DNA from 3 places in the Arthrobacter sp. 10T416 genome. Region 3 is predicted to be linked to each of the others. Evidence: riboswitches for the same ligand, from Rfam matches in the RefSeq annotation. Region 3 holds a riboswitch; each other region holds the start of a gene.
What was found. Region 3 has a riboswitch for cyclic di-AMP ahead of AC1DBE_RS06655 (NlpC/P60 family protein). Riboswitches for the same ligand answer to the same signal wherever they lie in the genome.

Region 1 (10,302 bases), on a different contig from region 3:
GGAACCGCCGCGTGGACGCTGGCGACGGCGGCCCAGCCGCACTCGGGTTCGATCCCCACCTCAGGTCCGACGGCGTCCGCGATGGGCGGCGGATTCGGACCCTCGGCGGGCCCGGGCGGCGCGACATCGTCGTCCGAACTCTCGACCCTGCTGAAGTCCTCCGGCACCAAATGGTCCGCGATTGTCTCCGGCGCCACCGAAGCAGCCAGCCTGGAACTCGCTACCGGCACCAGCGTCATTGCGCTGGGCGGCTGGAACGGCGGCGACCCCTACCCGACGCTCGCCCAGTTCCAGGCCATGGTGGACCGCGGCGAGATCGGCTACTTCATCTCCGGCGGCATGGGCGGGGGCCGCGGGGGCAACTCCGAGGTCGCCACCTGGGTGGCCGCCAACTACCAGGCCCAGACCGTGGGCAACGCCACCGTGTACAAGCTGGCAGGCTAGGCCGCCATGGCTGGGATCCTGGGCACGCGGACCGGAGTGTCAGACGGAATGTCCGACGGGGCGGCTGCAGGGGCGGTGGAGGGACGTCGCCTGCCGGGAACGGCCCGTGCACACCGGGCCGGGATGCACCCGATGCGGGCACGGGTGGAGCTGGCGGTCCTGCTCCTGGCGACGGCCGGGCTGTACCTGTGGAACCTCGGCGCCTCCGGCTGGGCCAACGCCTTCTATTCGGCCGCGGCCCAGGCAGGTTCGCAGGACTGGACGGCCTGGTTCTTCGGCTCATCCGACGCCGCCAACGCCATCACCGTGGACAAACCGCCGGCGTCGTTGTGGGTGATGGGACTCTCGGTGCGGTTGTTCGGACTCAACTCCTGGAGCATCCTCGTCCCGCAGGCGCTGATGGGTGTCGGCACGGTCTGGCTCGTTTATCTGGCCGTCCGCCGGGCGGCGGTACCCGCTGCGGCCGACCGGGTCCTGGCCCACCGCGCCGGGCTGCTGGCCGGCGCGGTGATGGCGCTGACCCCGGTTGCCGTCCTGATGTTCCGGTTCAACAACCCCGACGCCCTGCTGGTGCTCCTCATGACGGCGGCCGCCTACGCCGTGCTGCGCTCCATCCAGGACGCGCGTCTGCGGTGGCTACTGTTCGCCGGGGTGCTGCTGGGCTTCGGGTTCCTGACCAAGCAGCTTCAGGTGCTCCTGGTGGTTCCCGGGTTCGCCCTGGCGTACCTGCTCGCGGCACCGGCCGGAATCGGCAGACGCGTCCTTCATCTCCTCGCCGCCGGCGGTGCAATGGCCGCCGCGGCGGGGTGGTGGCTGGCCGCCGTCGAGGTCATCCCGGCGGCGGCCCGGCCGTACATCGGCGGGTCACAGAACAATTCGATCCTGGAGCTCACCCTTGGCTATAACGGCCTGGGCAGGCTCAGCGGGGACGAGACCGGGAGTGTGGGCGGCGGCAACGGCTGGGGCACCCCGGGCGTGTTCCGGCTGTTCAACACTGAGTTCGGCGGCCAGATTGCGTGGCTGATCCCCTCGGTGCTGCTGCTCGGCGCCGGGTTGTTCTGGCTGGGGCGGCGGGCACCGCGGACCGACGCCGTCCGGGCCTCCGTGATCATCTGGGGCTCGTGGGTCCTGGTCACCGGCCTGACCTTCAGCCTGATGGCCGGCATTATCCACCCGTATTACATGGTGGCGCTGGCTCCGGGGATCGCCGGACTGGCCGCGCTGGGCGGGGTTCTCCTGTGGCAGCGGCGGGAGCAGCCGGTGGCCGCCTTTGTGCTGGCCGGCGCCCTCGCCGCAGCCGGATTCATGGCCGCCGCCCTCCTCGGCCGCACGCCCGCGTTCCTGCCGTGGTTGCGCTGGGTGGTCCTGCTGGGCGCCCTGGCCGCCGCTGCCCTGGCGCTGTTCGCCGGGGCACGGGGCGTGCTGGGGTCCGGTGGAGCGCAAGCGCCGGGGCCGGACGGCACGCGCTCTCGCCCCGGCTCGGTTTCGCTCCTAACGCGCACGACGGCATCCCTCGCAGTTGCCGTTGCCCTCTCCGGTCCGCTGGCGTACTCGGTATCCACCGCGGCCACAGCCCATAGCGGCGCGATCGTCTCTGCCGGCCCCGCGGTGTCCGGCCGCGGTGCACCCGGAATGGCGCCGGCGGTGGTCGGTGCCGGCGGGCTGGGCGGGGCCGGCGGGTTGGGCGGAGCCGGCGGGATTGGCGGTCCGGGCGGCGGCAGGGGTGGCGGGATGGGAGGTCTACTCGGCGCCAGCACGCCGTCGGACGCCCTCGTCACCCTGCTCAAGGTCGACGCCGGCACCTTCACCTGGGCGGCCGCCGTCGTCGGCTCCAACAACGCTGCCGGCTACCAGCTGGCCACGCAGCTGCCCGTGATGGCCGTGGGCGGATTCAACGGGACGGACCCGGCCCCGACGCTGGAACAGTTCCAGCAGTACGTGGCCGCGGGGAAGATCCACTACTTCATCGCCGGGACAATGATGCAGGGCGAAACGGGCTCGGACGACGCCGCCCGGATCGCCTCGTGGGTCGCGGCCAACTTCACGGCCGCGAGTGTCGGCGGGACCGAGGTGTACCTGCTGGCGGGGTAGCTGCCGCCGAAGCACCCCGCCATTTCGACGGTTCCCTGCCGACTCGACGTTCATAAGCCTCGAGTGGGCGCGGAACCGTCGAAACGGGGCCGATGGCGGCGACGGAGACGGCCTGAGCACAGACCGGGTCTGCGGCAAGACGCCACGCTGCAGCTCGTGATCTCCGTTACCAAAATGTGACTTCTGAATGAAAGTCCGGTACCGTTTTAGAGTGCGGCAATCGATCTGGCCGCATATCCGGATTGACGCCATGCTCTGCCGCTTCCCGGATTCCGATGGACCAGGCAGAGGCGGGGGACCCAGTGTTCCCGGGCATTCTGCATCCATGCACCCAAGGGGTTAAGCCGCACGTCGATTTTCCGTGCGGCCGGATTTTGCATCCGAACCCAACAGCTAACTCCGTAGGCGTTGAGAGGCGAACATGACTGAATTCAAGGTACAAACGCGCCCCGAGGGCGCTAAACGCACATCCGACGCCGACACCGCGCGTCACCGGGCCGAGCCGTCCAAGCGTTCGTCGGCCCTGTCGCGGGTCGGCACCCGCTCCAACGGCAAGCGTGCCGCCGTCGTTGCCACCGCATTCGCCGTCCTGCTGGGGGCCGGCGCCGCGGGGCAGGCTTCCGGTACGTCCGCCCACACCACTGAGGCGGCCAAGGACTCGAAGGCTTCGCTGGAGACCCTGGACTTCGAACGCGTCGGAAGCACCAGCACACCGTCGCCCACGGCCATGAGTGTCGAGGCCCAGGCCTCCACGGTCAAGCCCGCCAAGGCTCCCGCCGCAGCGGCTCCGAAACCGGCTGCCGCCCCGGCGCCCGCTCCCACTAAGCCGGTGGCAGTCGACGACCCCGCAGGCGCACAGGCCTACGCCGCGTCCCAGCTGCCCGCCCACGGCTGGGCGCCGAGCGAGATGCAGTGCCTGATGAAGCTCTGGACCCGGGAATCGGACTGGAAGACCACCGCCACCAACGCCAGCAGCGGCGCCTACGGTGTGGTGCAGTCGCTGCCGGCCGAGAAGATGGCCAGCGCCGGCGCCGACTACCTGACCAACTACAAGACCCAGATCAACTGGGGCCTGCAGTACGTCCAGGAACGCTACGGTTCGCCGTGCGGTGCCCTGAACTTCCACTACGCGAACAACTGGTACTAAGAAACACCCCGCGGCCCTGCCGCACATAAAGCTCAGGCGAGGCCCCGGATCCACTGGATCCTGGGCCTCGCCCTCGTCTGCCGTCATTTGTAGCCGGCCGCGGCCCGCGAGCCCCGCGGCCGGGTGCGAGCCCCACTAGCCGTTCGTGCGGCCGGGGATGTACTGCACGGCCCATTTGTTGCCGTCCGGGTCGGCGAAGTACAGGAAGTGCCCCCAGTCCTGGACGTCGACGTCGCTGACGTCCACACCGTTGTCCTTCAGCTGCCGGTGCGCGGCCTGGATGTCGCTGACCACCAGTTGGAGGCTGGGAGCAGTGCCGGGTGGGGCATCTATGAGGCCCTCGCCGATCGCAATCGAGCACCCGGAGCCCGGCGGAGTCAGCTGGACAAACCGGATGCCTTCCGAGGGGCGTTCGTCGTAGTCGGCGTTGAAGCCCACTTTGTTGACGTAGAAATCCTTGGCCCGGTCCACGTCGGACACCGGCACCATAACAAGTTCAAGTTTCCAGTCCATGGGCACAGGCTAGCCCGGGACACGTTTCGCCGGAACCCCCGACGCCGGCACCCGCGAACGAATACCGGCGGACGGAAGCCTAGACCGCGATCCCGTACAGGCGGTCGCCGGCGTCGCCCAGGCCGGGCACAATGTAGGACTTTTCGTTCAGTTTCTCGTCAATCGAGGCCAGCACGATGGTGACATTGGCTTCCGAGAGCTCTTCTTCGAGCTTGGCGAGGCCCTCGGGGGCGGCCAGCAGGCAGATGCAGGTGACGTCGGAGGCGCCGCGCTTGAAGAGGAACTTGATGGCCTCGCGCAGGGTGCCGCCGGTTGCGAGCATCGGGTCCAGGACGAAGATCTGGCGATCCGTCAGGTCCTCGGGGAGACGCTCGGCGTAGGTGATGATGTCCAGTGTCTCTTCGTCGCGGGCCATGCCCAGGAAGCCGACCTCGGCGGTGGGAACCAGCTTGGTCATGCCCTCGAGCATGCCGAGTCCGGCGCGCAGGATCGGGACCACCAGCGGGGTGGGTTTGGTGAACGCCGTTCCGATGGTCGTACTGACCGGCGTCTCGATGGTCACCGGTTCGGTGCGGACGTCCCGGGTTGCCTCGTAGGCGAGGAGCGTCACGAGCTCCTCGGTGAGCTGGCGGAAGACCGGGGACGGGGTGTTCTTGTCCCGCAGAACGGTGAGCTTATGGGCGACCAGCGGGTGGTCCACAACGAGAGTGCGCATGGGTCAAAACTATCACCCGGACGCTGAGGACCGTCCCGCGCTGCCGGACGAATCGGCGTCGGCGGCATCACCGCCGGGCGCCCCCGCGCCGCCGTCGACGCCGGGGGCACGGTCGCGCAGGTGCGCCTCGTTATCGAACGTCGGGGCGGGCCCGGTGTGCTCCCGGTGCCGCAGCACATGGAAGAGCCTGTGTGCCAGGATCACGATCCCCACCCAGCCGAATCCGAGCACCCAGCCGATGATCACGTCGGTCATCCAGTGGTGGCCCAGGTAGACCCGGCTCATACCCATCGCGAAGATGAAAAGCACCCCGGCGGCGATCAGGCCGACCCGTGCGATGGTGCGGTGCACCTGGAGGCAGGCGAGGTAGACCACCAGCCCGATCACCACCGTGGTGTTCAGGGTGTGGCCGCTGGGGAACGACGGCGAGTTCTCGTAAGGGGGGACGGCGTCGGCGTGGTCCGGGCGGGCCCGTCCGATCAGCTTTTTGCCCAGCGACGTGGCGGTAATGGACACGGCTGCGGCGCCGCCGATCAGGATCAGGGGCCGCCAGGTCCGCGAGACCCAAGTCAGCCAGGCCGTCAGGATGCTGGCCAGGATGGGCATCCCGATGCCGCCGCCGATGTTGGTGAACCCGGTGACGAAGGAGTCCAGGCCGGGACTGCGCAGGTGCTCCATAAAGGAGAGGGTGGGCTTGTCCAGGTTGGCCAGGCCGGCGTCATCCACCACGTTGTCGTAGACCTCCGCGCTGAGGAGGGCGAGCATCACGATCACGACGCCGCCGATCAGCATGGTGATCCACAGGGCGGCGTACGGCACCACCCACTTACCCCAGCGCCGCATCAGCCAGCTCTCGGTCCTGGTACTCACTGCCGTCTCCCGACTTTCCGGTGCACCGCCCGGGTGCACAGCCTGCTTAGGATCGAAACTACCATTGAGCCATGACTACCCCCGAGCCGCGCCATGCCGAATGGATGGGCCTGGCCCTTGCCGAAGCGCGCCGGGCGCTGGCCACCGCGGACGTGCCGATCGGCGCCGTCGTCATCGGCCCGGACGGTTCGGTGCTGGGCACGGGGCGCAATGAGCGCGAAGCCCTCGGGGACCCGACGGCGCACGCCGAGGTGGTCGCGATCCGGGAGGCGGCGGCCCGGCTGCGGGTCAGGCGTTCCCGGGAGGGGGCGGCCGACGACGGCTGGCGGCTGGAAGACTGCACCCTGGTGGTCACGCTGGAGCCGTGCGCGATGTGCGCCGGGGCGGTGGTGCTGGCCCGGATCCCGCGGGTGGTCTTTGGCGCCTGGGATGAGAAGGCCGGGGCCGCGGGTTCCGTGTTCGACATCCTGCGCGAACGCCGGCTGAACCATTGGGTGGAGGTCTACGCCGGGGTCCGGGAGCAGGAGTGCGGCGCACTGCTGCGGGAGTTCTTCGCCGGGCACCGCGGCGCCTGAGGAGCGCCGGCGGCCGGCTGGAAGGCCAGCGGTCAGCCCACGCGAGGCCGCCGGGCTACCGCGCTGCCCGCTCGAGGCCGCCGGGCTACCGGCTAGCGGTGGCCGTGGTGGACGCGCGCAGCGCATCGATCCGTATTTGCCGCGACGCGGGCGAGTCCAGGCTGAAGGCACGGAAGTCGCCCAGGTCCTCCCTGATCCAGTCCTCCACCTCGGCGATCCGCCGGGTCACGGCCGGCGTTGCTGTGCCGAACACCCAGGCGGCGATCCCTTCCCGGCCCGGATCGTACTGCCAGAGCCCGATGATCCGGCCGCGGTCGACGATGGGGTGGTCCGGAAGGTCGGCCTGCAGCGCCAACGGGGCCAGGGCCGCTTTGCTGTGATCCGCCCCGGCCAGCAGTTCCGCCGCGTTCCGGCGCAGCAGCACCAGCGAATCGGTCCCGGCGAGCAACTGGATCTGCTCCTCGGCCGGTTCCTCGAACGCGGCCAGGAGTTCGACGTCGTCGGGCAGCATCCAGAGCGGGTCCCCGCCGGCGGCGGTGGGAACCTCGACGGCACCGGCGGCGGCGAGCGCGGTTTTGCTCTGCGCGACGGTGAAGCCGGTGAACCACTGCGACTGTTTGAAGCTCGCCCCGCCGGTCCAGCCGAGGTACCGCCGGATCAGCTGGGCGCGGACCTCGTCGTCGCCCAGGGTGCTCGGCTGCAGTCCCCAGGGTTCGTAGGCGTAGCGCTGCTGGTCGAGCCGGCCGTTGGCGGGGACCCGGCGGATCCGCCCGTCTGCCTGCAGGATCCCGAGTGCGGTGGGCAGCGTGGTGGCGGCGCCCTTCTTTTTGCCCTCCTCGCCGAGGTTGCGGACCGTATCTCCAAGTTCCTCCTTGAGCTGGCGCGGGTCCATGGGGACTCCGGCCTCCGCGAGGACGTGCAGCACCTGCTCCTCCAGCAGGGTGATTTCGCCGCGGTCGACGCCGAGCCTTCCCAGCACCTTGAAACCGGCCTCGGCCGCGTCCCGCCCCAGCCGCAGCGCCCAGCCGAAGTCGTCACTGCCCAGCACATAGGTGCAGCCGCGCGCCGTCGGGAGCTCCAGGATCCGTTGCGCCAGGACCTCCCCGTCCACCTGTTCCCGGCCCAGGCCGGCCCGGGCAAAGAGCGTGAGGTAGGGGTTGGCGCCGCCTACGGAGCGGGCCCAGCCGGCCCGGGCGAACACCTGCTCCGCGGTGCACCCGGCCAGCGAGCCGTCGAGCCCCTGCCGGTGCCACGACCAGGCACGGAGCCGTTCAGGGGTGAGGCTCTTGGCGGGAGGCAACTGCACGGTCATCGGCTCGGTGGTCATGGGGCCATTCTCCATCAGCTTCGGCCGGCTGGCTCGCAATAATTGCCGGCAGGTGTCGCCCGGGGGTAACTGCGGCGGGCTAGTCCACCGGGCCTGCGTCGCCGAGGGCCGCCAGGACTGCCCTCGCTGTGGCGTCCCAGCCGGGCAGGTGGTCCCGTGCCGTCAGGGCGGCCGTCCGCCAACGCTCTCGGAGCGTCGGTTCGGTCAGCCAGCGGCGCAGCAGCGCTGTCAGCGGCGCCGGGTCATCGGAGAGGGCGACGACGGCGCCCGGGAGCGCCGTCCCGGCGGGGGTTCCGGCTGCGAGGGCCTCCACGGCACCGGTCCCCTGCCGGACTACCACCGGGATGCCGTGGGCCAGTGATTCGGTCACTACCAGCCCGTAAGTTTCGGCCTGTGAAATCAGCAGGCTCAGGTCGGCGGCGGCCCATTCGGTTTCCAGCGCGGGGCCGCGCAGCTCGCCCGGAAGGCTGACGCGGCCGTGGAGTCCGAGGCGCTCCGTTTCTTGCCGGAGGCGGGCCGAGTAGCGGGGTTCGGCGGTATCGGATCCGGCGAGTGTGGCCGTCCACGGCAGGTCCGTGAGGCCGGCCAGGGCCCGTACCAGCAGCAACTGGTCCTTGTTCGGCAGGAGGGCGGCCACGGCGAGGAGGTGCGGCGGGTGGGAGCCGGTGGCGGCTGGGGCAGGCTCGGTGCCGGGCAGGGCGACGCAGATTTTTGCGGCCCTGGCACGGCCGGCTCCTTCGTGTGGGGTGACCAGCGCGTGCCGGTCACGCAGCGCCGCCGCCGCGAAGTTGCTGGTGCAGATCACTCCGGCGGCGGCGTCCAGGGCGCGGTGTTCCAGCTCCGCGTGCCCCTCCAGCGGCATATGCAGCAGGATCCACGCCGGGGTGCCGGCCGCGGCGGCGGCCTCCAGCTCAGCCGGCGCCCCGAGGGCCACCAGTCCATCCACCAGGGTGACCTGGCCGCCGTCGGACCCGGTGAGCAGTTGGCTAAAGCGCTGCCGGTCAGCCGCGCTGCCGACGGGCCAGCCGCCGTCGGCCCCGCAGGATTCCGCCGTTACCCCGAGGTCTTGCAGGGCACGAAGGAGCGCGGCGTTGTAGGCGTTGCCGCCGGAGTTGTGGCGGACGTTGCCGGGCAGGATGAGGCGGACGCCGGGCGCTCCCACGGGGTTTAGCCGGCGTCGAACTCGAGGGAGTAGCTGGCCCAGGCGTCAGGGGTTTCGCGCAGCGTGACGTCGAGGCCGGCGAGGGCTTTCCCGTCCTGCCCGTCCCGGATGCGCCCGGCTACGGAGTCGGCGATGTACTGGGCGAGGGCTTCAGTGGTGCTGAGTTTGCCGGCGAAGTCGGGGTGTTCGTCGAGGTTTTTGTAGTTCAGTTCCGCCAGGACGGCGTCCAGCACGTCGCCGGCCTCGCCAATGTCCAGGACGATCGAGTCCTCGTTCAGGGCGCGACGCCGGAAGGTCACCTCGGTGACGAATGTGGCCCCGTGCAGGCCCTGGGCGGGACCGAAGGCAGGCCGAGGGAGGCTGTGGGCGATCATGAAATTACGGCGGACGGTCAGGCTGAACACGGATTACCTCGTGGTTTCTGTTGCCGAATGGTTCGGGACGGGTGAGCCGGTGGCTGCTGAGTCACTGGCGGGGTATTCGATGACGTGGCAGAGGGCGTCCAGGGTGCCGTCGGAGAGGCGCTGGACGACGTCGGGCAGCTCGGCGAACGGCGACGCCCCGGAGAGGAAGGTGTCGAAGACGGGGTCGCTGAGCAGGGAGACGGCGAGGTTGAGCCGGTCCGCGGTGGTGCGGCGGTGCCGGCGGGCCCGGGCCACCACGCCTACCTGGCTGGCGCGGAGGGAGAGCCGGCGGGCGTGGAAATCCTCACCGAGCGGGAGGGTGACCAGGCGGTCGGCGTACCAGGACATCTCGATGATCTCGCCCTCGTCCCCCACCAGCTGCAGGGCGCGGCGGAGCCCGCCCTCGGAGGCCGAGCAGTGGATCACGATGTCGCAGTCCGGCAGGGCGTCGTCGGGATGGCAGAAGTCGACGCCGAGGGTGTCGGCGAACGCGCGCTTGGCGGGGTCGACGTCGATCAGCTGCAGCCGGCCGAGCGGGAAGGTTCCGAGGAGCTTGGCGACCATGCCGCCCACCAGGCCGGCGCCGATCACGGCCACCCTGTCGCCCAGGCGCGGGCCGGCCTCCCAGAGGGCGTTGACTGCGGTTTCGACGGTGCCGGTGAGCACGGCGCGGCGGGCGGGAACGCCGTCGGGGACTTCGGTCAGGGCCTCGACAGGGACGATGTAACGGTCCTGGTGGGGGTGGAGGCAGAACACCGTTTTGCCCTGCCAGTCCGCCGGGCCCTGCTCGACGACGCCGACGGACAGGTAGCCGAACTTCACCGGCGACGGGAAGCTGCCCTCCTGGTGGGGTGCCGCCATTTCGTCGGCAATACACTCGGGCACCCGGGCGTTGTGCACCACCATCTCGGTGCCCTTGCTGATGCCGGAGTACAGCGCGCGCACCAGGGCTTCACCGGGCTGGAGCGGGCGCAGTTCCTCGGTCCGGAGCTCACCCTGCTCCGGGCCGACCGTCCAGTAGGCGGTGGCCGTGGTGTGGTCCGGGCTCGATACG
Region 2 (10,302 bases), on a different contig from region 3:
CCCATCGCCCTGAAGGCCTACCAGACCGGCGCCGGCGACCCGAGGTCGGTTTTGGGCAGGTCGCTGACCCTGGAGTACCCGGTCGGGGCAGGAAAGTGCCAGGACTACGTCAAGGGCGTCATCTGCTGGTCCCAGGCCACCGGGGCGCACTGGGTGGGCGGCGCCATCTACGCCCGCTACAAGGCCATGGGCGGGGCCGCCGGAATCCTCGGGTTCCCGACCACTGACCAGCTGACCACCCCGGACACGATCGGCCGGTACGGCCACTTCTCCGGCTCGGGCGGGGCCTCGATCTACTGGTCACCCGCCACCGGGGCGCACTACATTGTGGGGGTCATCCGGGCCAAGTGGACGGCGATGGGCCGGGAGCGCGGCCCGCTCGGTTATCCGACGCAGGACGAGACCCGCACCCCGGACGGGCTGGGACGCTACAACCACTTCGCCGGCTCGTCCGGATCGTCCATCTACTGGACCGCGAAGACAGGCGCCCACTTTGTCCTGGGCGCGATCCGCGGCCGCTGGACTGCCCTGGGCAGGGAAAGCGGACGGCTCGGGTACCCCACCACGGATGAGTACGCGGTCACCGTCGGCCGGGCCTCGGACTTCCAGCGGGGCCGGCTGACCTGGAACCGGACAACCAGGCTGGTCACCGGCTGAGACGGGCCACGGCCGCCGCGCGGCGCACCGCAGCGGCGGCACACCCCGGCGGCGGCACGACAGAATGGACCCATGAGCGAAGCCGGTGAATTCATTGACTCGGCCCTGCAGCGGGAGGGCTCGTGGCAGCGGGCGGAGGAGGCCCGGGCCCGTTTCGGGACCGGGCTGGCAAGCTACGGTTCATCCGTCGGGGCCATCCGGGGAACGGTCCGGGACGCACTGCGGCGGTACCGGAACCTAAGCCATGACGACATCACCGCCCTCTGCTCGGAACTGTGGGAGGCGCCCGTCTTCGAGCGCCGGTTCGCCGCCGTCGTCCTGCTCCAGTCCCGCCTTCCGGTGCTGGATAACTCGGACCTGACCCGGATCGAAGGTTTCCTGCGGACCGCGCGCCTGCGCGAGCTGGCCGATCCGCTGGCGACCGACGTCGTCGGGCCGCTCACCGCAGGCCTCGCCGGCCAGAACCGTTCCCGCGCGGAGGCCGTGCTGGGCCGCTGGCTGCAGGATCCGGACGATTGGCTGCGGCGGGCCGCCCTGCTGGCCCCGCTCCGCGGGCTCCGGGCCGGGGACGGCGACTGGGACCGCTGGCAGCGGCAGGCGGGGCTGGCCCGGACGGGGACCGCGGACGACGCCGGGCTGGTCCGGGAAGCAGTCGAAACGGGCGGTACGGAAAAGGCGAAGAGCGGTTACGTGCCGGGCCGGCGCTCCACCACGGCGTAGGCTTTCCCGTCCAGGAACTGCCAGTCCGTGACCACCATAAACCCCAGCGCGTCCACCCGGTCGTTCAGGACGTGCACATCGAAGCCCCCGTCACGCGGCTCGGCGTCCCAGGTGCCGACATGGATCTCGGTTCCTTCCAGGACCAGCAATTCGGTGTTGACATCAAAATCCTCCCGGGGCTGGTCGCTCAGCTGGCAGATTGCCACACAGGGACTGGTCATGTTCGGGCCTCCGCTCCGGGAACGCTGGATGCCTTCATCCTATGCGCGGCGGGGCACCCGGACGTAGGAAAATTTTGCCGCCACAACACGGTCCCGTTACCTGAATGTGACAATCCGGCGCGGAGTCGTTACCGTTGATGGGTGCCTGTTTGTATCCGATACGGGCGCTCCCGAGCCGATTGCCTAACTCTGCCGCGGCCCGGGATCCGAATGCAACCATCTGGCAGAGACGGGGAAACCACTTTCGACCTGCGCTCTTAGCGGGTCTTGGGGTGAAGCCGCACAGCGTCCGTTTCAGACGGGCCCGCGGCCGGGTGCCTCCCATCCGAATCCGACAGCTCACCTCGCAGGCATTGGGAGAGGCAACATTCATGTCTTCAAGCATTACTTCTGCGCGCCATCGCTCCGACGCAACCGCCGGGCGGGGTTCAGCATTCTCGGTCAAGTCCGGCACCATCGGCCGCCAGGCCGCGGTGATCTTCGCAGCCTCCGGCCTGGTCCTCACCAGCGGCATGGCCGCCAACGCCGCCACCGCACCGGCCGAGCGTGACGCCGCCCCGGCATCCTCCGTGGACGTCGGCAGCAAGGTTTCGGCGCCCGTCTCGGCGGACTCCGCCGTGCGCATCAGCTTCGACCGCCCGGCAGTCGCCACCACGCCGGCACCCGTCATCGAACAGCCGAAGCCCGTGGCTGCGGCACCGGCTCCCGCCGCCGTCCCCGCCCCTGTGGTTGCCCAGGCTCCGGCCGCACCCCAGATCACGGTCCAGGCAAAGGCTGCAGTCGCACCTGCCCCGGCAGCCGGCGGAGTCAACGCCGCGATGCTCTCGGCCGCCTACAGCCAGATCGGTATCACCCAGGACTGCACCGCCATGGTCGAAAAGGCCCTGGGCGCAGCCGGCATCCCGGTGGGCGACCTTGGTCCGCAGCAGTTCATGAACTACGGCAAGGTTGTCAGCACCCCGCAGCCTGGCGACATGATCGTCCAGTCCGGCCACGTGGCCATCTACGCCGGCGACGGCCAGGCCATCAGTGGTGGCATGAACGGCAGCAACCAGACCATCAAGCACCCCCTGTCGTGGCTCACCGCCACCGGCAGCGTGACGTTCGTCCGCGCCGGCGCCTAATTACCGCGCAAGGCCTCTTTCCAAGGCCGGCGGCCGGTTGCCCTCGGGCACCCGGCCGCCGGCCTTTTGGTGTTTTGAACGCCTAGCTGCCGTACCGCAGCAGGACCACGCCGTTGCCGAACCTGCGGGTTTCAGCGAGGGCCATTGCCGTCCTGCCCTCCGCAGGCTTGAACAACGGCTTACCCCGGCCCAGCAGGACGGGATGGACAAAGATCCAGTACTCGTCGATCAGTCCGTGCCGGCGGAAAGTGTCTGCAAGTTCCGCGCCGCCGAGCGCCAGGTCCCCGCCGGGCTCGGCCTTGAGCGCCAGCACCTCCTCCGCAACGACGTCGCGCACCACCGTGGTGTTCCAGCCGGCTTCCCGGAGGGTCCGGGAGTAGACGATTTTCGGCATGTCACGCCAGATCCGGGCAAACTCGACCTCCCGCGGTGAGCTGTCCGGGTCCTGGTCCGCCGTCGGCCAGTAGTCGGCCATCAGCTGGTAGGTGACCCGGCCATCCAGGAACGCCCCCATGGTGCTTAGCTGGTCGTTAAAGTAGCCGTGGAGTTCGTCATCGACCATGTGCCAGCCAATGTCGCCGTCCGGTCCCTCGAAGAAGCCGTCCAGGGAAACCTGCATCGCTACGATGATCTTCCGCATGGCCCGAGCGTACCCGTGGCCCCGCCGCCACGGGAAGGGCCGTGCGGGTGGTGCCTAGTCCGGTAATTTGGCGTAGGCGGCCGCACTCAGGAACTCAACCCCGACGAACGGATCGCCGCCTTCAACCCAGGCGTCGTGGCCCGGCGGAATGGTGTAGGAGTCGCCGGCGGCGATGTCGATCCGGCCGCCGTCGGTGGTCTCGACAGTCAGCTTGCCAGACACGCAGAAGCCAACGTGGCTGTTCTGGCAGGAATCAGTGTTCACCACGGGTTTGATGCATTCGGACCAGCGCCATCCCGGCTCGAAACTCAGCCGGCCGATGGTGTAGTCGCCGACCGACACGATGTCGATCTCGCTCTTGTCCGGCCGGCGCTTTTCATCAGGGGAATTGTGGGATTTTACTTGCAGCTGGGTGACAACGTTGGTGGACATTGCACTCCCTCTTTTCGCTCAGGGAATTTAACTGCTTACGGAGCCAAGAATCCTCGGTTGGCCGCCGGTTGTCGATACACCTTTCCTAGAAGCTGGAGGAGCTCCCGGAACCGGAAAAACTGCCGCCCGAGCCGCCGTATCCCGTGGTGCTTCCGCCCCGGGCTGAGCTGACGCTGGAAACCCCGGTGCTGAGCCCAGTATTAAAGGTGGGGACCGAGAAAAAGTAGTACGACGGATACACCGTGCCCAGGATGCTTGGCTCGTAACTGCGCCGTTGCTTCTTCCCCGTTCCTTCCTGCGCTTCCTCCATCTGCGTCCGCATGAGCTCGGCCTCCCGGTCATTGCGTGCATAGCCCGCGATTACCGTGTCGGCGTGGGCCTTGAGCAGCCCGGACAGTTCAGTCCTGGCGTCGCGCAAGCGGTCAAGCGCCGTCTCAGGGGTGATGGTGCCGTCCGCGAGGTCTGCGGTCCAGCGTTCCATGTCCCGCTGGCTGGCGTCGCGGAAGGACCGCAGGGAAGCGGCCGTCGCGGAATCGCCTTCACCGTGGCCCTTGGCGAGCATGCCCTCAATGCCGGCCAGGTCGCTGCGGAACGGTGCCAGTTGACGGTCCCACGCCGTCGCCCACGTGGACCCGCGGTTCAGCAGGGCGTTTGTGTCGGCGATGACGTCGTCCAGGGCATCGAGTTCCGCGGCCGCATCGGCGTACTCCCGGGCCAGCGCCAGGCCGGGCCTGCGTGAGAGTTCCCGGGACGTCAGCGCGTGTACCTGGTTGGAGAGGCCCGTGGCGGCTTTATAGCGGCTCAGGAAGGTGCGGTGTTTCTCCAGCACCGTGCTGCCGTAGCGCGAGGACGCCGGGATGGTGCCTGCGTTGAGTTCGGTCACCTGCAGGTCCATGCTGACGTTGGAGTAGTTTGCGTCACCGCGGGCAATTTCCCTGCGGCTTCCCACCCGGGTGCGCCACCGCACCAGCAACCAGGCGCCCGCACCGGCCACCACCGTTCCTGCGGCGCTCCAGGCGGTGACCAGGAAGGCGGTGGAGCGGTACCAGGGCTGGTTGATTAGTTCCGCGCCGCGGCGGATGCCGGCAATGGTCCCGTCCGTCCACTGGGCGTCGCGCAGCAGTTCCTTGGCTGCGTCCTGGATGTCGGTGCGCTGCTCCAGGGATACCTTCCGGTCTTCGCCCATGTAGGTCCCGACGTGCCGGCCCACCGGATCCAGCGCGAAGATGAACAGGCCGTCGGCCCATTTCTGGCCGTCCTTGCTGATCCAGTCCGGGTGCTCCGCCCGGGCGAAGCGCAGGACCTCTTCATTCAGATTGTCCGCCGCGCTGCCGTTGTACGTATATATGGCGACGGTGGTGGGCTGGTAGAACTCGATCTGCTGCACGGCCGGGAGCAGCGTATTGCGGTCCAGGACCCCGGCCTTGTCCTCCACGACGACGCCGACCGGCGCAACAGCGAACGCCGCCGCGGCGGGTCCCAGCAGGAGACCCGCCACGGCGGTGAACAGCATTAGTACAGCCGGCGGTTTGTGGCCAAAGACGTTCCGGATGATCCCCATGGTCAGAGACTAGTGTCTGCTGCCGGCGTCGTCGACGATCAGAAGCCCCCGGTTCCCGGTTAGACGCAGCTTGGCCGGTACGCAGGATCCGCCGGCTGCCCGGCGGGCCGGCCCAGCGCGTTGGAGACGAGGCGCTGCACCACGGGGTCGTTCGGCGTCTGGTCGTGCTCGATCACATCCGCCGGGCACTTGTCCTGGATGGTGATGTTGGTGACCTTCTGCGCGGATCCGGCCAGGAACTGGCTCTGGTACGGGGTCACTACCTCATCGTGCGTGGTGGAGATGACGGTGTACACCGGTCCGGCCACGGTGTCTCCGATGGAGTTCAGCTTGGTCAGGAACGCGGAGCCGGCCTGCTGGTCGGCGCAGGCCTGGCAATTGGAGCCGCCAACCGACGTTGCCGGCGGCACGGAGCCCGGGACCGGTGTAATCAGTCCCTGGGTCCCGTGGTTCGACGGGGCGATGCCCACCAGCTGGTTGACCTTTTTCGCCCCGTTCAGGAACCCCAGGTAGTACCGGGGCATCATCCCGCCCTGGCTGTGCCCCACCAGGTCCACCTGCTTTGCGCCGGTCGAGGCCAGCACGGCATCAACGAACGGGGCAAGCTGGGCTGCGGAGTCGGCGACCGGTCCGGTGGCATCGATCCCGTTGGTCGCTCCGTAATTGAGGGCATAGACGCAGTAGCCCTGGTTCTTAAGGGCAGGCGACATGGTGGCCCAGTTCTTCGCCATGTTCTCAAAGGTGCCCGGGACGAGGATCACGGGACGGGGGTGCGCCGCGCTGGGCTTGCAGGACCAGTCGTTTGCCCCGGGCGGGGAGATGTCCACGGTGTCTGCGGTGGCCGCGGGGGCCGACGCCAGGGATCCGCAGAGCAGGGCGATGGCTGCGAGCGCGGCGGACTTGGCGACTGCGCGGGCCGGTCGGGACGCAATATTGGGCTGGGTCACGGGACTACCTCTTAGGTTGGGCCCCTCAGCGGTGAGGGGCTTGATGGATGCAGGCGAGTTGCCGGCCCTTCCCCACTGTGACCTGACTCACGCCAACCCTTTCCACGGTAGGGACCATGGCGCGACGTTCAGAGGATTCTGCACGTTTGTGCACGATTATTTGGTCGAAGGGGGTTACTTTCCGGTAACCGGGGCGGGCAGCGTGCACGTTTTCGCGTTTCGCACCTCCGGTTTCCGCTGGCTTAGCCGACGGCTGCGGCGCCGGACGGCGGGGCGAAGTCCCGGGCGGCCCGCGATCCCGCCCAGGCGCTCGCGGCGATAGTCACCAGCGCGCCCAGGAGCAGGGCCGCGTTCTCTCCGGGCTGCAGGACATGGAGCTGTGTGCCGATGCTGGCTGCCGCCACCGGCACACCCAGCTGGGCGGCGGAGAGTACGCCGAGCGGCAGCGGCACTCCGAACACCCTGAGGCCGGCATGGAGCAGAAGGGTGCCGATCCCCAGCGACAATCCCAGGAGGACCATGTCCGGATGCCCGGCGAGGTCACGCAGGTTAAGGGAAGCGCCCAGCCAGACGAAAAAGATGGGGCCAAGAAAGCCGTCGCTCACGGCAAAAAGCTGGCGGGCCAGGCGCCGGGGTTCGCCGACGGCGGAGACCACCAGTCCGAACGAGAACCCCGCCAGCATCACCGATACGTGGCCGAAGCTCGCCACTCCGGCCAGGGCAAACAGCAGTGCCAGCTGGATCCGCAGCTCCAGGGCAAACTTGCGGTCCTCGGACAACCGGTGCATCCGCTGCCGGGTCCCGTTTCGCTCCAGGGCTCGCAGCACGAAGAAGAGGGCGACGGCGGCGGCTCCCACCGCGAGCGCCCCCAGGGCGGCGCGTCCTGCATTCGGCGGGTCCACCGCCAGCGGCAGGGCGAGAATGCAGGCGATGTCGGCAATGGCCACCTGGGCTGTCGTGGCGACGACGTCCGGTCCGCGCAGGCGCAGTGAGTCGACGATCGGGAGCACCAGGGCCGCGGACGAGGACGCCAGGAGCACGGCGTACAACGGGGCATGGCCGGTGCCGAACGCCAGGCCCACCCCCGTGCCGACGATCACTGCCGCCGCGGCCGCCAGCGCGGTCCGGGCCGACCCCTTCCCCAGGGCCGCTCGGATTTCCGGGTCCCGGACCGGGACGTGGGTTCCGGCGACGAACATCATCAGTGCGAAGCCGATGCTGGCCAAGAGGCTGAGGGTGGGGTCTTCGGGATCGACGAGGGAGAAGCCGGTCCGGCCTATCACCACGCCGGCGAGCAGCTCGCCGAGGACAACGGGCAGCCGCCAGCGGGCCGGCAATGCGAGGAGCGGCCCGGCCAGCGCGACCACCGCGATCAGCGACAGGGACAGGAACGTCATCCGGTGCCTGCCCGGCTGGCACGCGTCCTGCATTCTCTCGCCATGGAATGAGAGTAGCCCCGCGGACGTTCGGGTGCCCGCGTCTGGGCGCCCCGGCGTCGGAGTTAGGGTGCGGCCGGGGGAAGGATGATCTGCATAACCGTTCCGTCGGCCCCCGTCCGGGCAACCTCAACGGTGCCGCCGGCAGCCATGGCAATTTCACGGACCAGGGACAGGCCGATGCCGAAGCTCCGCTGGCGTGCGGCGCCGTCGGACCCGGGCGTCCGGACAAAACGGTCGAAGATGCGCTCCTGATCGACGCCGGTGATCCCCGTCCCGGTGTCCGCCACGGTGATAACAGCCTGGTGCGGCGTGGCCTCGGTTGAAATGGAGACCCGGCCGCCCGGGGGAGTGTGGGCAAGGGCGTTGTCCGCGAGTGCCAGCACCGCACGGCGCAGCGCGTTCCGTTCGATCCGGGCGTGCGGACGGTCGACGGCGGAGAAATCCACGCTGACGTTGCCGGCGGCCGCCAGCTGCTCGAGGCTCTCGGCGACGGAGGCCGCGACGTCGGCCAGATCCACCGGTTCGGCGGCCGGGTCCGGGGTGTCGGCCGTGGCCGCCAGCAGGAGTTCGTTGACGATCCCGGTGAGTGTTGCCGCGTCCTCTCGGATCCGGGCCAGCTGCCTGGCCGCCGCTGACTCCGGCTCTGCGCCGCGCTGCGCCAGCTGGATGCGGGTATCCAGGATGGCGAGCGGGGTGCGGAGTTCGTGGCTGGCGTCCTGGACGAACCTGCGCTGCAGGGCCAGGGCTTCGCCCAGCGGCCGGATGGCGCTGCGGGCGCTGAGCCACCCCACCAGCCCGGCGAGCGCGATGCCGGCGACTCCGGCAACGATCATGGCCTCGAGCAGGTCCTTCGAGTCCAGGTAGGCGTAGGTTGTGCCGCCAGGGCCCGGGGGCACCAGCTCCGGCCGGGCAAGTTTGTTCATCAGATACAGGGCGGCTACGGCGAGCAGGCCCAGGACCATCACGGCGCAGGCAGCACTGATGCGCACAGCCACCTTCAGGGATGCCCTGCGCAGGGTGGACTGGTCCGGGGTTCCACCGCGCGATGGTCCTGGTGTCATCTCTTCCTTAGTCATCGGCGTCGCCGATCTGGTAGCCGACGCCGTGGACGGTCCGGATGACGGACCGGGTGATCTTGCGGCGGAGGTGGTGGACGTAGGTGTCGATCACTCCGGGCTGGTCCGTGGGGTCGAACAGGGCGGCCAAGAGCTCGTCGCGGGTAAACACCCGGCCGGGTTCGGCGGCCAGGGCTGCCAGGAGTTCGGATTCCTTCGCCGTCAGCGACACCAGCCCGCCGTACACCGAGCGGACAGTGCGCGAGGACGGGTCCAGCTCCCAGCCGCCGATGGTGACCGGCCCGCCGGCCGGGGCGTAGCTGCGGGTCAGTGCGCGCAGCCGTGCGGCCAGCTCGCCGGCGTCGAAGGGTTTGGTGACGTAGTCGTTGGCGCCGGCATCCAGCCCGCGGACCTTCTCGTCCGGCTCCGCCAGCGCAGTCAGGATCAGGATGGGCGTGGCGATTCCCTTGGACCGCAGGGCCGCGATCACGGCTATCCCGTCCATCCCGGGCAGGCCGCGGTCGATCACCAGCACGTCCCACGGCTCGGTGAGGCCCAGGTGCAGGCCGTCCTGGCCGTTGGCGGCCAGGCGCACGCGGTAGTCCGGTTCCAGCAGTTCGGCGATCAGCGGTCCCAGGACGGGGTCGTCCTCGACGAGCAGGAGGGCGGGCCGGTCAGTGACTGTCATGCGGCTATTCTTTCGCGGCCAGCTCCCGGTTGGGTTCGACGTCGCCCGTGTCGCCGCCGTCCGCGGCCGGCGTGCCACCGGCATCCGCGGCGTCGCGCCGGTTCTGGCGGCGGCGCTTGAGCAGTTGGATGATCCAGGGAACGACCGAGACGAGGACCATAACGACGGCGATGACGTCGATGTTCTTGGCGATGATCTCGTAGTGGCCCAGCCAGGTACCGAGCAGGGTCACGGACACCGCCCACGCGAACGCCCCGACGATGTTCCAGAGCGTGAAGGCCTTGTACCCGTAGCGGCCGATGCCGGCGGTCAGCGGCGCGAACGTCCGCACCATGGGCACAAACCGGGCAAGTACGACGGCGGCACCACCGTGCCGGCGGAAGAACTCCTCGGTGGTTGCCAGGTGGGCGGTCTTGAGGATCCGTGCGTCATCTTTGAACCACCGTCGGCCGAAGGTGCGCCCCAGCATGTAGCCGACCTGGTCGCCCGCCACGGCGGCAGCGGTGACGACGCCGATCAGCACGGGCAATGTCAGGTGGAGCTGCTGGTGCAGCAGTCCGGCGGTGAAGAGCAGGGAATCGCCGGGCAGGAACGGGAACAGGACGCCGGACTCCACAAACACCATGGCGGCGATGACGCCGAGGGCGGCGGGTCCGAGCCCGGCGAGCAGGCTGGCCGGGTCCAGCAGGGACGGCGTGCCGGCCGCGGCCGCCAGGGCCGGGGCCAGCCCGGTGGTCAAAATGCTGTGCATGGTCACGTCCTTAGGGTCGGTGTGCGCGGACGACGGCGGCGGGCAGCCTGTCGACAAGCCGCGGCGC
Region 3 (10,302 bases):
GAAAGCCGGCATTGCCCTGGCTGCCACCGGTCTGGTCCTCACCGTTGCCGTGCCGGCCACCGGCCCCGCGATGGCCACCGACACGGCCCGGTCCGGTTCCGTTTCCGCCGCGGCACAGCCGGAAGTCAAGGCCGCAGCAGCCGCAATCAACTTCAACCGCACCGCCGTGACCACCAAGGGCGATCCGGACAGCAAGCTCAAGCAGCTGCTCAGCGCCCAGTCGGCCGGCTCCATCACCCGGGCAGCGTCGGCAGGCAGCCTGGGCGCGCCGCTGGACGTGATGGTCACCGCTTCACCCTTCGGCTACCGCATCAGCCCCATCACCGGGGCCGTCGGCGAGTTCCACCGCGGCCAGGACTATGTCGCCCAGTGCGGCACGGCCGTGCACGCCGCGGCGAGCGGCACCGTTACCTTTTCCGGTTGGCACCCCTACGGGGGCGGCAACCGCATCGTGATCGACCATGGCAATGGCCTGGAGACCACGTACAACCACTTGTCGTCATCCAATGTCCACGTAGGCCAGCAGGTCTCACGCGGAGATGTCGTGGCGATGAGCGGGACCACCGGCGCCTCGACCGGCTGCCACCTCCACTTCGAGGTGATGGTTAATGGGGAAGTCGTTGACCCGCTGGGCTGGCTTTAGCCAACCCGAGGGACCACTCGCATTTCTGTGACACGCCGTGATCTGAATGTGACATTGAGTCCCAACTGCTGTACCGTATGAAGCACGCCAACTTCTCCGAAGTTGGCGCTCTTGAGTGGATTGCCTAACTCTGCCACCGCTCAAGGTCCGTTCGCATCACATCGTCTGGCAGGGGCGGGGGAACCAATTTTGGTCTTCGCAAGAAGACCTAGGGGTTAAGTCGCAAAGCTTCCCAGGAAGCAGCGCGGCCGGGTGACTCCCATCCGAATCCGACAGCTCACCTCGTAGGCATTGGGAGAGGCTACTTTCGTGTCTTCACGCCACAATGCTGCGCGTTCTCGCGCCAGCGAGGCTCAGATGAGCCCGCTGAACTCCATGCTCCGTGCTGCCCTTGCCGGCGCCCGGACTGGATCAGTAAACGCAGTTCCCGCTTTTGGCGCGTCTTCGCAGTACACCCTTCGCTAAGAAACCCGTTTCGGGGCGATCCGGCGTACCCCCAAGATGCCGGAGCGTCCTCAGTCCCGCCTGTCAAGCGCGCGGACACAAGGATCACGAAAGAGAGAACTAAATGACTACTCGTGCAAACATTGCACGCCACCGCGCGGAGGTCACCAAGACCAACTCGCTGGCTGTCATTGCTAAGGCCGTCGGCGACAACGCCGGTGGTATGGGTCGCCAGGCCGCGGTTATCGCTGCTGCCTCCGGCCTGGTACTGACCAGCGGTATCGCAGCCAACGCTGCCGAGACCAATGTTCAGCGCGAATCGACCTCCGCTTCCGCCACGGAAGTACAGTCCAACGCACCGGCCACCATCTCTGCGGCCTCCAGCATCGCCATCTCCTACGAGAAGCCGGCAGTCACCACCGCACCGGCCCCCTTTGTTGAGGAAGCCAAGCCGGTTGTCAACGTGCAGGAAGCCGGAACCACCACGGGTACCGGCACTGGCACCGCGGTCACCGCATCGCTGGACGCGAAGGCACCGGCCGCCGTCAGCGGCATGGGCGCCTCGATCGCCGCCGCTGCCTACGCACAGATCGGTGTGTCCCAGGACTGCACCATGCTGGTGACCAACGCGCTGGCCGCAGTGGGCGTCCACTACCACGGCTGGCCGGCTGGCTACCTCTCCCTGGGCCGCACCGTGAGCGCCGCTGAGGCTCAGCCGGGCGACCTCGCCTACTACCAGAACGGCGGCATGGGCATGGCCCACATCGCTGTTTACGTCGGCAACGGCATGGCCGTTCACGGCGGCTGGAACGGCGGAACCACCGCGCTGTACAGCGTCAACGTCGGCTCCGGCCCGGTCTTCATCCGCGTCGGCGGCTAGGACTTACCCCGGCCTACGGCCACAGCATTTCAAAGGACCCCTGCCCGGCGGCAGGGGTCCTTTGCCATGTACGGCGACGGCCCCACCGCCGTCGGGAGAGACCCGCTCCGGACGCGGCGCGATAGATCCGCGACGAATAAATTCGGTGATCCGGGCGATCCGTGTTTACTCTTGTGGTGTCGATCCATAGCCCGACCATGCACAGGGCAGCCGGCCCTCGTGCCCCTGGCGGGTGCGGCCGTGAAGAGGTATGCGGATGCGCACTCTCGTTCTGAATGCTGGATATGAACCGCTGACGGTAGTCACCTTCCGCCGGGCGCTGGTCCTTGTGCTGACAGGGAAGGCCAGTGTGGTGGCCGAGGGGGATGATCCCATAGTGGGCCCGCAAGAGATCCTCGGGCGCCCGTCGGTCATCCTGCTCAACCGCTACATCCGCCCCCGCTACAACACCCTCACGGCCGTCAGCCGGCGGGGCGTCCTCCGGCGTGACGGCCACCGCTGCGCCTACTGCTCCAAGGCCGCTCACACCATTGACCACGTGCAGCCCAAGTCCCGCGGCGGGGCCGACTCGTGGGAGAACCTTGTGGCCGCGTGCCTGCGCTGCAACAACGCCAAGGGCGACCACACCCCCGCCGAAATGGGCTGGAAGCTCGGGTTTGTGCCGGGTCCGCCCAGGGGCACGATCTGGCAGATCAAAGAGCTGGAGAAGCCAGCCCCGGCCTGGGATCCGTTCCTGCTCCCCGAAAAGGCGCACTAAGTCCCTCGCCCGGCAGCGCTCTGGCGCACGGGCGGCTAGGCTGGGCGGGTGGAATTCGACGCCGTAATTCTCGCCGGGGGACGGTCCTCCCGGCTCGGAGGCGCACCTAAAGCCCGGTTCACGGTGGACGGCGCCACCTTGCTGGAGCGGACCCTGCGTGCCGCCCGGGGCGCCCGCCGTACGGTGGTGGTCGGCCCGGACCCCGGCGGCCTCCCGCCCGGGGTGCTCGACTGCCGGGAAGACCCGCCGTTCTCCGGCCCGGCCGCGGCCATTGCCGCGGGACTCCGGCGCCTGGCCGGCGGCGGGCCGGGCTCTCCCGGCGCCGCCCCGCTGACCCTCGTGCTCGCCTGCGATATGCCCCACGTCGCCGGGGCGGTGCGCGCCCTCCTGGAAGCGGGAGCCGGCGTCGACGAAGCGGCCGGCGACGGCGTGCTCGCGGTGTCCCCGGACGGGCGGACGCAGCCCCTGGTGGGGCTTTATGGCACGGCCGCGCTAGAACGGGCCATTGCTGAAGCCGCCAGGCGAAACGCCCTGGCAGGCGGATCGGTCTTCTCCCTCCTTGCTAGTCTGGAGCTGCGGCAGGTTCCGGTCCCGCCGGGCTCCACGGACGACGTGGATACCTGGGAGGACGCCGCCGCTCTGGGTGCGGCCGACTCCAGCTCGGCCCCCCGGAAATGCGGCGGCCCAACTCGACCTTGGAGGCAAACGGTGAAGAGCCAGGATGAAACGCTAGAAGACTGGTGCCGTGCATTGCTGCAGGCCCTCGAGCTCGAAGACGTCGACATTGACATCAACGAAGTGCTGGGACTGGCCGGCGTCGCCGCCCACTCGGTGGTGCGCCCCGCCGCGCCGCTGACCACCTTCATCGCAGGCTTTGCCGCCGGACTGGCGTCCGGATCCGGCCAGGCGCCGGACAGCGTGTCCATGCAGGCCGCCATGGGCGTCGCCCGCAAACTCGCCAAGGAGTACGCGGCCGCCGAGGCTCCCGGGGCATGACGGCGGAGCCTCCCCGCGGCGGCGGCTCCCACGAGGACCGGCCCCGGCCCGACGCCGTCGCCCCTACCCCCGGATCCGCCCCCGGATCCGACGGCCCGGAAGAACCGGAGACCCCGCACCGGCACATCGCCCACAGCTGGCAGGAGGCCCGCCAGCTGGCGTTCGACTGCGCCACTCCGATCCCGCCCGCACCGGTCCCGCTCCGGAGTGCACTGGGCCGGACCCTTGCCGAGGACGTCCTTGCCCTGCACGACATGCCCCACTACCCGTCCTCCGCGATGGACGGCTGGGCGGTCAACGGCAGCGGGCCGTGGATCCTGGCCGACCCCGGACAGCGGCTGGCCCCGCACCAGGCGAGTCCGATTGTCACCGGAGGGCTCATCCCGCCCGGGGCGAAAGCTGTCCTCCGCAGCGAAAGCGGCGTCATCGCCCCCGATGAGGACGGGCTGCCGGAACTGAAGCTGGGCGGGGGAGCCAAACCCGGGGAACCCCGCAACGGTGAACATATCCGGAAGGCCGCCGAAGAGGCTGCGGCCGGGGAACTGCTGATCAGGGCCGGCACCGTACTCAACCCGGCGCATCTGGCCCTGGCCGCACTCGCCGGCCAGGACGAGCTGCGGGTGCTCGGCAAGCCCGTGGTCCGGCTGGTGCTCACGGGCGCCGAAGTCGTCAGTACGGGAGTCCCGGCGGCCGGGGAAGTCCGGGATACCTTCGGCCCGCAGCTGGCCGCCGTCGTCGAAATGCTCGGCGGTGTCTGCGCGGGCGAAGTCAAGATCGGGGACCGCGACGAGGAGTGGCTCGCCGCCCTCGAGGACACCAACGATCCCGCGGCAAGTAACGCCGCCCCGGGTGCCGTGCAGCCGGCCCAGGGCACCGCCCCGGCAGAGCCCGACGCGGAGCAGGTACCGGCCGACGTCGTTATCACCACCGGGGGAACCGGCCGGTCCGGCACCGACCACCTCCGGCGCACCGTCGCGGAACTGGGCGGCCGGCTGCTGATCGATGGCATCGCGATGCGCCCGGGGCACCCCGCCGTCCTGGCCGAGCTGCCCGACGGACGCTTCGTGATCGGGTTGCCCGGCAATCCGCTCGCGGCCATGATGGCGCTCTCCACCATCGGCGCGCCCCTGCTGGCGGCCCTGGGCCACGGGCCGGCACCCGCGGTCAGCGAGGTCCCCTGCGGCACCATGATCGACGCCGATCCCGGCCGGACGCGGCTGATGCCCTTCCGGATGCTGTACGGCATGGCCTCCCCGGCCCAGCACACCGGGCCGGGCATGATGCGCGGGCTGGCCGCGGCCGACGGCATCCTGGTGGTCCCGCCGCACGGCGTGCAGCTCGGCGAGACGGTGCCGGCGTTTGCCCTGCCCTGGGGTGCGCCCCTGCCCGCGCCCGCTGCCGCGAAAGCCCCCGCCAAACCGGCCGCAAAACGCACCACCCGCAAGGCCGCCGAGGGGCCGGTGGACTGGAGCGCCCTGCTTGGCTGACGCGCCAACCACGTTCATGATGGATGTAGGACCGGACCGCCTCCGCGGGCGGACGGTACCGCACGCACTGCTGATGAGGAGTATCCAATGGGCCGCCTGACACAACGCCGCAAGGTGCACAAATTCGTGCTGGACGGCTCCCCGCAGGCCCTGGAATTCCCGGTCCGGCACCGCGAGGACGTGCTGGCGGTCGAAGAACCACTGGAGATCCGGCTGGGCCACCTGTCCTACTCCGTGACCATGCGGACCCCCGGCAGTGACTTCGACCTGGTGGCCGGCTTCCTGGTCTCCGAGGGTGTCATTTGGGAACCGGAGCAACTCGTCTCGCTGCGCTTCTGCGCCGGCGAGGACGAGGACGGCGTCCAGACCTTCAACGTCGTCGAAGCCCAGCTGCGCGCCGACGTCGTCCGGCCGGACACGGGCCGGAATTTCTTCACCTCCAGCTCCTGCGGGATCTGCGGCACCGACTCGATCGACGCCGTCCGCAAGTCATCCCACTTCAGCCCGGCCGGGGATCCGCTGACCATTCCCGTGGAGACCCTCGCGTCGCTGCCGGACCGGCTCCGCGAAGCCCAGGCCGTTTTCGACGTTACGGGCGGAGTCCACGCCGCCGGACTGTTCCGGATCTCCGACGACGGGTCCGCCGAGCTGCTGTGCCTGCGCGAGGACGTGGGGCGGCACAATGCCGTGGACAAGGTGGTGGGCTGGGCGCTGCGCGAGGGGCTGCTGCCGCTCCGCGGGACTGTCCTCCAGGTGTCCGGCCGGGCGTCGTTTGAGCTGGTCCAGAAAGCATCGCTGGCCGGGATCCCGATCCTCGCCGCCGTCAGTGCGCCCTCGAGCCTGGCCGTGGAACTCGCCGAGGCGGGCGGGATGACACTGGCCGGGTTCAGCCGGGGCACCACCCTCAATGTCTACGCGGGGCACGAGCGCGTGGGCGTCCCGGCTGCCATCGCCTGAGCCACCACCTGGCCCGCCGCAGCGCCCGCCGCAGAACCCCGTCGGCGAACCGGTGGCACCCGGGCGTCGTTGGCTTAACCGCGCCCGGCGCCGTAGATTTTATCCATCGACTGGACGCAAGGTCGAGCACGACGTCGAACTGCCCGCACCAGCGCTAAGAGGATCACATTGCACGACGACCGCCGTCTCACGGAAGTCCGGCTGGACCGCTTTCTGCGCGAACGCATCATCCCCGCGGTTTATCCGCGCAGCCTCCCGCTCACCCTGAGCAGTTGGGACGTGCCCGACGAACCGGTCCCGGTTCAGGAGGCGCTGCAGCAGGACTTCGTGCCGCAGCCGCAGGGGGCGCCGTGGGGGCGTCCCTGGAGTACCAAATGGCTGCGCCTCCAGGGTGAGGTACCCGAGGGCTGGGGCGGCGGCGCGGACACGGCCGTGGAAATCCTGGTGAACCTCGGCTTCAGCACCGACGCGCCCGGATTCCAGTGCGAAGGCACCGCCTGGCGGCCGGACGGAACAGTGATCAAGGCCGTCTCGCCGCGCAACCAGTACATTCCCCTGAAGCTCCTCGGCACCGGCCTGGCGGTGGATTTCTATGTCGAGGCGGCAGCCAACCCGGACCTCTCACAGGGCTGGACGTTCGCCGCCACCCCCTACGGGGACAAAGCGACCGCCGGCTCCGAACCCCACTACCGGCTCGGCCCGATCGTGATCGCCGAAATCAACCAGACTGTCTGGGACCTGCAGCAGGAAATCGTTGCGCTCAGCGGGCTGATGCACGAACTGCCGATGGACCTGCCGCGCCGGCCCGAGATCCTGCGGGCGTTCGAGCGGATGCTGGACATCATGGACCCCGACGACGTGCCGGGCACGGCCGCCGCCGGCCGGGCCGCGCTGGCGGAGGTCCTGGACCGGCCGGCCTACGCCTCGTCGCACCAGCTGGTCGCCACCGGGCACGCCCACATCGACTCGGCCTGGCTCTGGCCGGTCCGGGAAACCATCCGGAAATGCGCCCGCACGTTCTCCAACGTTGTGGCGCTGATGGATGAGGATCCGTCCTTCGTGTTCTCCTGCTCCTCGGCCCAGCAGCTGTCCTGGATCAAGGAGTACTACCCCGAGCTCTTCGGGCGGATCCGGGAGAAGGTGAAAGCGGGGCAGTTCGTGCCCGTCGGCGGTATGTGGGTCGAATCGGACACGAACATGCCCGGCGGTGAAGCCATGGCGCGGCAGTTCCTGGAAGGCAAGAGCTTCTTCCAGGCGGAGTTCGGGGTCGACTGCCAGGAGGCGTGGCTCCCGGACAGCTTTGGCTACTCCGGCGCACTGCCGCAAATCGTCAAGGCCGCCGGCAGCCGCTGGTTCCTGACCCAGAAGATCTCCTGGAACCAGGTCAACCGCATGCCGCACCACACGTTCCACTGGGAGGGCATCGACGGCACCAGGCTCTTCACCCACTTCCCGCCGGTGGACTCCTACAACTCCGACGTCAGCGCCCGCGACCTCGCCCACGCCGAACGGAACTTCCGGGACCACGGCCGCGGCACCATGTCCCTGCTTCCGTTCGGCTACGGCGACGGCGGTGGCGGCCCCACACGGGAGATGCTGGCCGCGGCCCGGCGTGCCTCGGACCTGGAGGGCTCCCCCCGGGTCCGGCTCGGCTCGGCCGCGGAGTTCTTCGCCGGCGCCGAGGCGGAATACGAGGCGCTGCCCGTCTGGGTGGGCGAGATGTACCTCGAACTGCACCGCGGCACGTACACCAGCCAGGCGAACACCAAGCGCGGGAACCGGCGCAGTGAGCATCTGCTCCGCGAGGCCGAACTGTGGAGCGCCACCGCCGCGGTCAGGTGCGGCGCACCGTATCCGGCGGCCGAACTCAAGCGGCTCTGGCGGCTGGTGCTGCTGCAGCAGTTCCACGACATCCTGCCGGGCAGTTCGATTGCCTGGGTGCACCAGGACGCCGAGCGGAACTACGCAGCCGTCGCCCGCCAGCTGGAGGAGATCATCGCCGACGCCGCCGGTGCGCTGGTGGGGGAGGGCGAGCAGGAGTTCCTGCTGAACGCCGCCCCGCACGCCCGCGACGGGGTGCCGGCGCTCGCCGCCGCAGCACCCGTCCTCACGGAGGCCGCCGTGCAGTCGACGCCCGCTGCCGGTGGCGGCCACGTGCTGGACAACGGGATCATCCGCGCCGAGGTGACTGCCGACGGCCTCCTGGTCTCACTCCGGGACCACGCCAGCGGGCGGGAAGCGATCGCCCCCGGCCAGTTCGGCAATCTCCTCGAACTGCACCGGGACACCCCCAACGAATGGGACGCATGGGACATTGATGCGTTCTACCGGCGCAACGTCACGCCCCTGACCGCGGCGCTCGCCGTGCGGTGCGAGCACGACGGCGGGGCCGCCGTCGTCGTTGTGGAGCGGCTGGCCGGCACGTCGCCGATAACCCAGCGGCTGCGGCTGGCGCCCGGCGCGGCCTCGCTCGAGATCTCCACTGCCGTGGACTGGCAGGAGCGGGAGAAGCTGCTCAAACTCGGCTTTGGGTTCGACGTCCGGGCCGACCGTTCGGCGTCGGAAACACAGTTCGGCCATGTCTACCGGCCCACCCACGTCAATACGTCGTGGGAAGCGGCCAAGTTCGAAATCTGCGCCCACCGGTGGATCCATGTGGGCGAACCCGGCTACGGGGTGGCAGTTTCCAACGCGGCCAGCTACGGGCACGACGTCACCCGTGCCGTCCGGCCGGACGACGGCGGCACCACCACCACGGTGCGGGTCTCCCTGCTGCGGGCGCCGAAGTTCCCGGATCCTAATGCCGACCGCGGACCGCACGAACTGACCGTTACCGTTCGTCCCGGCGCCGGAATTGCCGACGCCGTCGAGGAGGGATACCGCACCAACCTGGCCCCGCGCGTGGTCAGGGGAGCCCGGGCCGTGGAACCGCTGGTCAGTGTGTCCAACCCGGCTCTGGTAATCGAGGCGGTCAAGCTGGCAGAGGACGCCTCCGGTGACGTGGTGGTCCGGCTCTACGAGTCGCTCGGGGAACGGTCCGCCGGTACGGTGAGAGCCAACTTCGAGGCTCTGGGGGTGCACGCGGTGGATCTGCTGGAACGGCCGGACAACGCGCCGGGAGTGACCGTCCGGGACGGCGCCGCGGAGCTGGTGCTGCGGCCCTTCCAGCTGGTGACCTTGAGGTTCCGGCGCTAGGGACGGCGGGCTGAGGCTGCCGCGGCCGGACTAAAAAGGGGACGAAAGGCCCGTTAACCAGGCTGAGTGGGAGCGGTCCTTCCGGACCGCTACCACTCATCCCCCCAATGGCGCTTGGACGTTTTGCCAGGCTCAGTAAGACTGAATCCCCATTCACGGAGCCGGCTGGCGCTTTCACACATTTATGATTCTCTCACGCTCTAATGATTTTGTGAACGCCTCGGGCTACTTTTTACGGAACGTTGCGGGAGCGTTATGTGGCGGACGCGACACTTGCCCGGAAAACCAGAAGACCAGCAGGCCCAAAACGTACCCCAACACTGCCGCATAGTTGACCGTGAGCCGGACCGCATCCCAGGAGCCCGGGGCAAAGGACGCCGGGATGCTGGCAATGGCGGCGGCGGCTCCAACGAAGGTGAGGGCAGCCCCTGCCCGCACCAGCCGGGGCAGGGCCGACCTCACGGTTGCGAGCAGCGGGGGCAGGAGGACCAGGGAAACGAGCGCCGGGTAGCTGCGGCCGGCTGCGGCATAGATCGGGGCCAGGACGGCGTTCCGGCCGTTGTCCGTCAGGTTCTGCAGTCCCACCGAGGAGCCGCGCGTGTCCATCAGCAGGAACGTCACCGCCACCGCCAGGCAGGCCACCGCCAGCGTCCAGCGGCCCACAGGCCCGGTAATAAGCCGCCGCGCACGGGCGGCGCCCAGTCCCTTGGCGAGCCTCAGCCCCACCAGGAACACCATGCCGAAGACGATGAACCGCAGGATCAGGTTGGTCAGGTTCCGGCCGCCCAGCGCCCCGTCGATGGCGGTGTAGGGGCCGGGGACGCTCAGGAAGCTGCACAGGGTGGCGAGGAACATGATGCCGAACACGGTCCGGTTCCGCTTGTGCAGGGCATCGGGCAACCGCAACAACGTCACGACGCCGCATATCATCAGCGTGCCCCAC

Region 1: it holds a riboswitch for cyclic di-AMP, as region 3 does, so the genes downstream of both, AC1DBE_RS11650 (aggregation-promoting factor C-terminal-like domain-containing protein) here and AC1DBE_RS06655 (NlpC/P60 family protein) in region 3, are expected to answer to the same signal.
Region 2: it holds a riboswitch for cyclic di-AMP, as region 3 does, so the genes downstream of both, AC1DBE_RS02430 (NlpC/P60 family protein) here and AC1DBE_RS06655 (NlpC/P60 family protein) in region 3, are expected to answer to the same signal.

The regions. Positions count from the first base shown of each region.
Region 1 is NZ_JBFTHI010000010.1:66,385-76,686, forward strand. It holds gene AC1DBE_RS11640 (glycosyltransferase family 39 protein) at 1-444, shown strand, start outside; gene AC1DBE_RS11645 (ArnT family glycosyltransferase) at 451-2,535, shown strand; cyclic di-AMP (ydaO/yuaA leader) riboswitch at 2,789-2,958, shown strand; gene AC1DBE_RS11650 (aggregation-promoting factor C-terminal-like domain-containing protein) at 2,957-3,682, shown strand; gene AC1DBE_RS11655 (VOC family protein) at 3,818-4,195, opposite strand; gene upp (uracil phosphoribosyltransferase) at 4,275-4,910, opposite strand; gene AC1DBE_RS11665 (phosphatase PAP2 family protein) at 4,923-5,753, opposite strand; gene AC1DBE_RS11670 (nucleoside deaminase) at 5,852-6,355, shown strand; gene AC1DBE_RS11675 (DNA glycosylase AlkZ-like family protein) at 6,441-7,682, opposite strand; gene AC1DBE_RS11680 (glycosyltransferase family 4 protein) at 7,762-8,844, opposite strand; gene AC1DBE_RS11685 (6-pyruvoyl trahydropterin synthase family protein) at 8,850-9,248, opposite strand; gene AC1DBE_RS11690 (zinc-dependent alcohol dehydrogenase) at 9,252-10,302, opposite strand, start outside.
Region 2 is NZ_JBFTHI010000001.1:525,216-535,517, reverse strand. It holds gene AC1DBE_RS02445 (Ig-like domain-containing protein) at 1-657, shown strand, start outside; gene AC1DBE_RS02440 (DNA alkylation repair protein) at 730-1,377, shown strand; gene AC1DBE_RS02435 (hypothetical protein) at 1,344-1,598, opposite strand; cyclic di-AMP (ydaO/yuaA leader) riboswitch at 1,800-1,965, shown strand; gene AC1DBE_RS02430 (NlpC/P60 family protein) at 1,970-2,722, shown strand; gene AC1DBE_RS02425 (dihydrofolate reductase family protein) at 2,805-3,362, opposite strand; gene AC1DBE_RS02420 (cupin domain-containing protein) at 3,417-3,794, opposite strand; gene AC1DBE_RS02415 (DUF5129 domain-containing protein) at 3,880-5,307, opposite strand; gene AC1DBE_RS02410 (esterase/lipase family protein) at 5,415-6,302, opposite strand; gene AC1DBE_RS02405 (cation:proton antiporter) at 6,545-7,699, opposite strand; gene AC1DBE_RS02400 (sensor histidine kinase) at 7,804-8,802, opposite strand; gene AC1DBE_RS02395 (response regulator transcription factor) at 8,810-9,484, opposite strand; gene AC1DBE_RS02390 (DedA family protein) at 9,489-10,235, opposite strand; gene AC1DBE_RS02385 (phosphatase PAP2 family protein) at 10,246-10,302, opposite strand, start outside.
Region 3 is NZ_JBFTHI010000004.1:49,082-59,383, forward strand. It holds gene AC1DBE_RS06650 (M23 family metallopeptidase) at 1-643, shown strand, start outside; cyclic di-AMP (ydaO/yuaA leader) riboswitch at 771-948, shown strand; gene AC1DBE_RS06655 (NlpC/P60 family protein) at 1,212-1,967, shown strand; gene AC1DBE_RS06660 (HNH endonuclease) at 2,224-2,724, shown strand; gene AC1DBE_RS06665 (NTP transferase domain-containing protein) at 2,773-3,720, shown strand; gene AC1DBE_RS06670 (molybdopterin molybdotransferase MoeA) at 3,717-5,207, shown strand; gene fdhD (formate dehydrogenase accessory sulfurtransferase FdhD) at 5,295-6,164, shown strand; gene AC1DBE_RS06680 (alpha-mannosidase) at 6,333-9,359, shown strand; gene AC1DBE_RS06685 (hypothetical protein) at 9,585-10,302, opposite strand, start outside.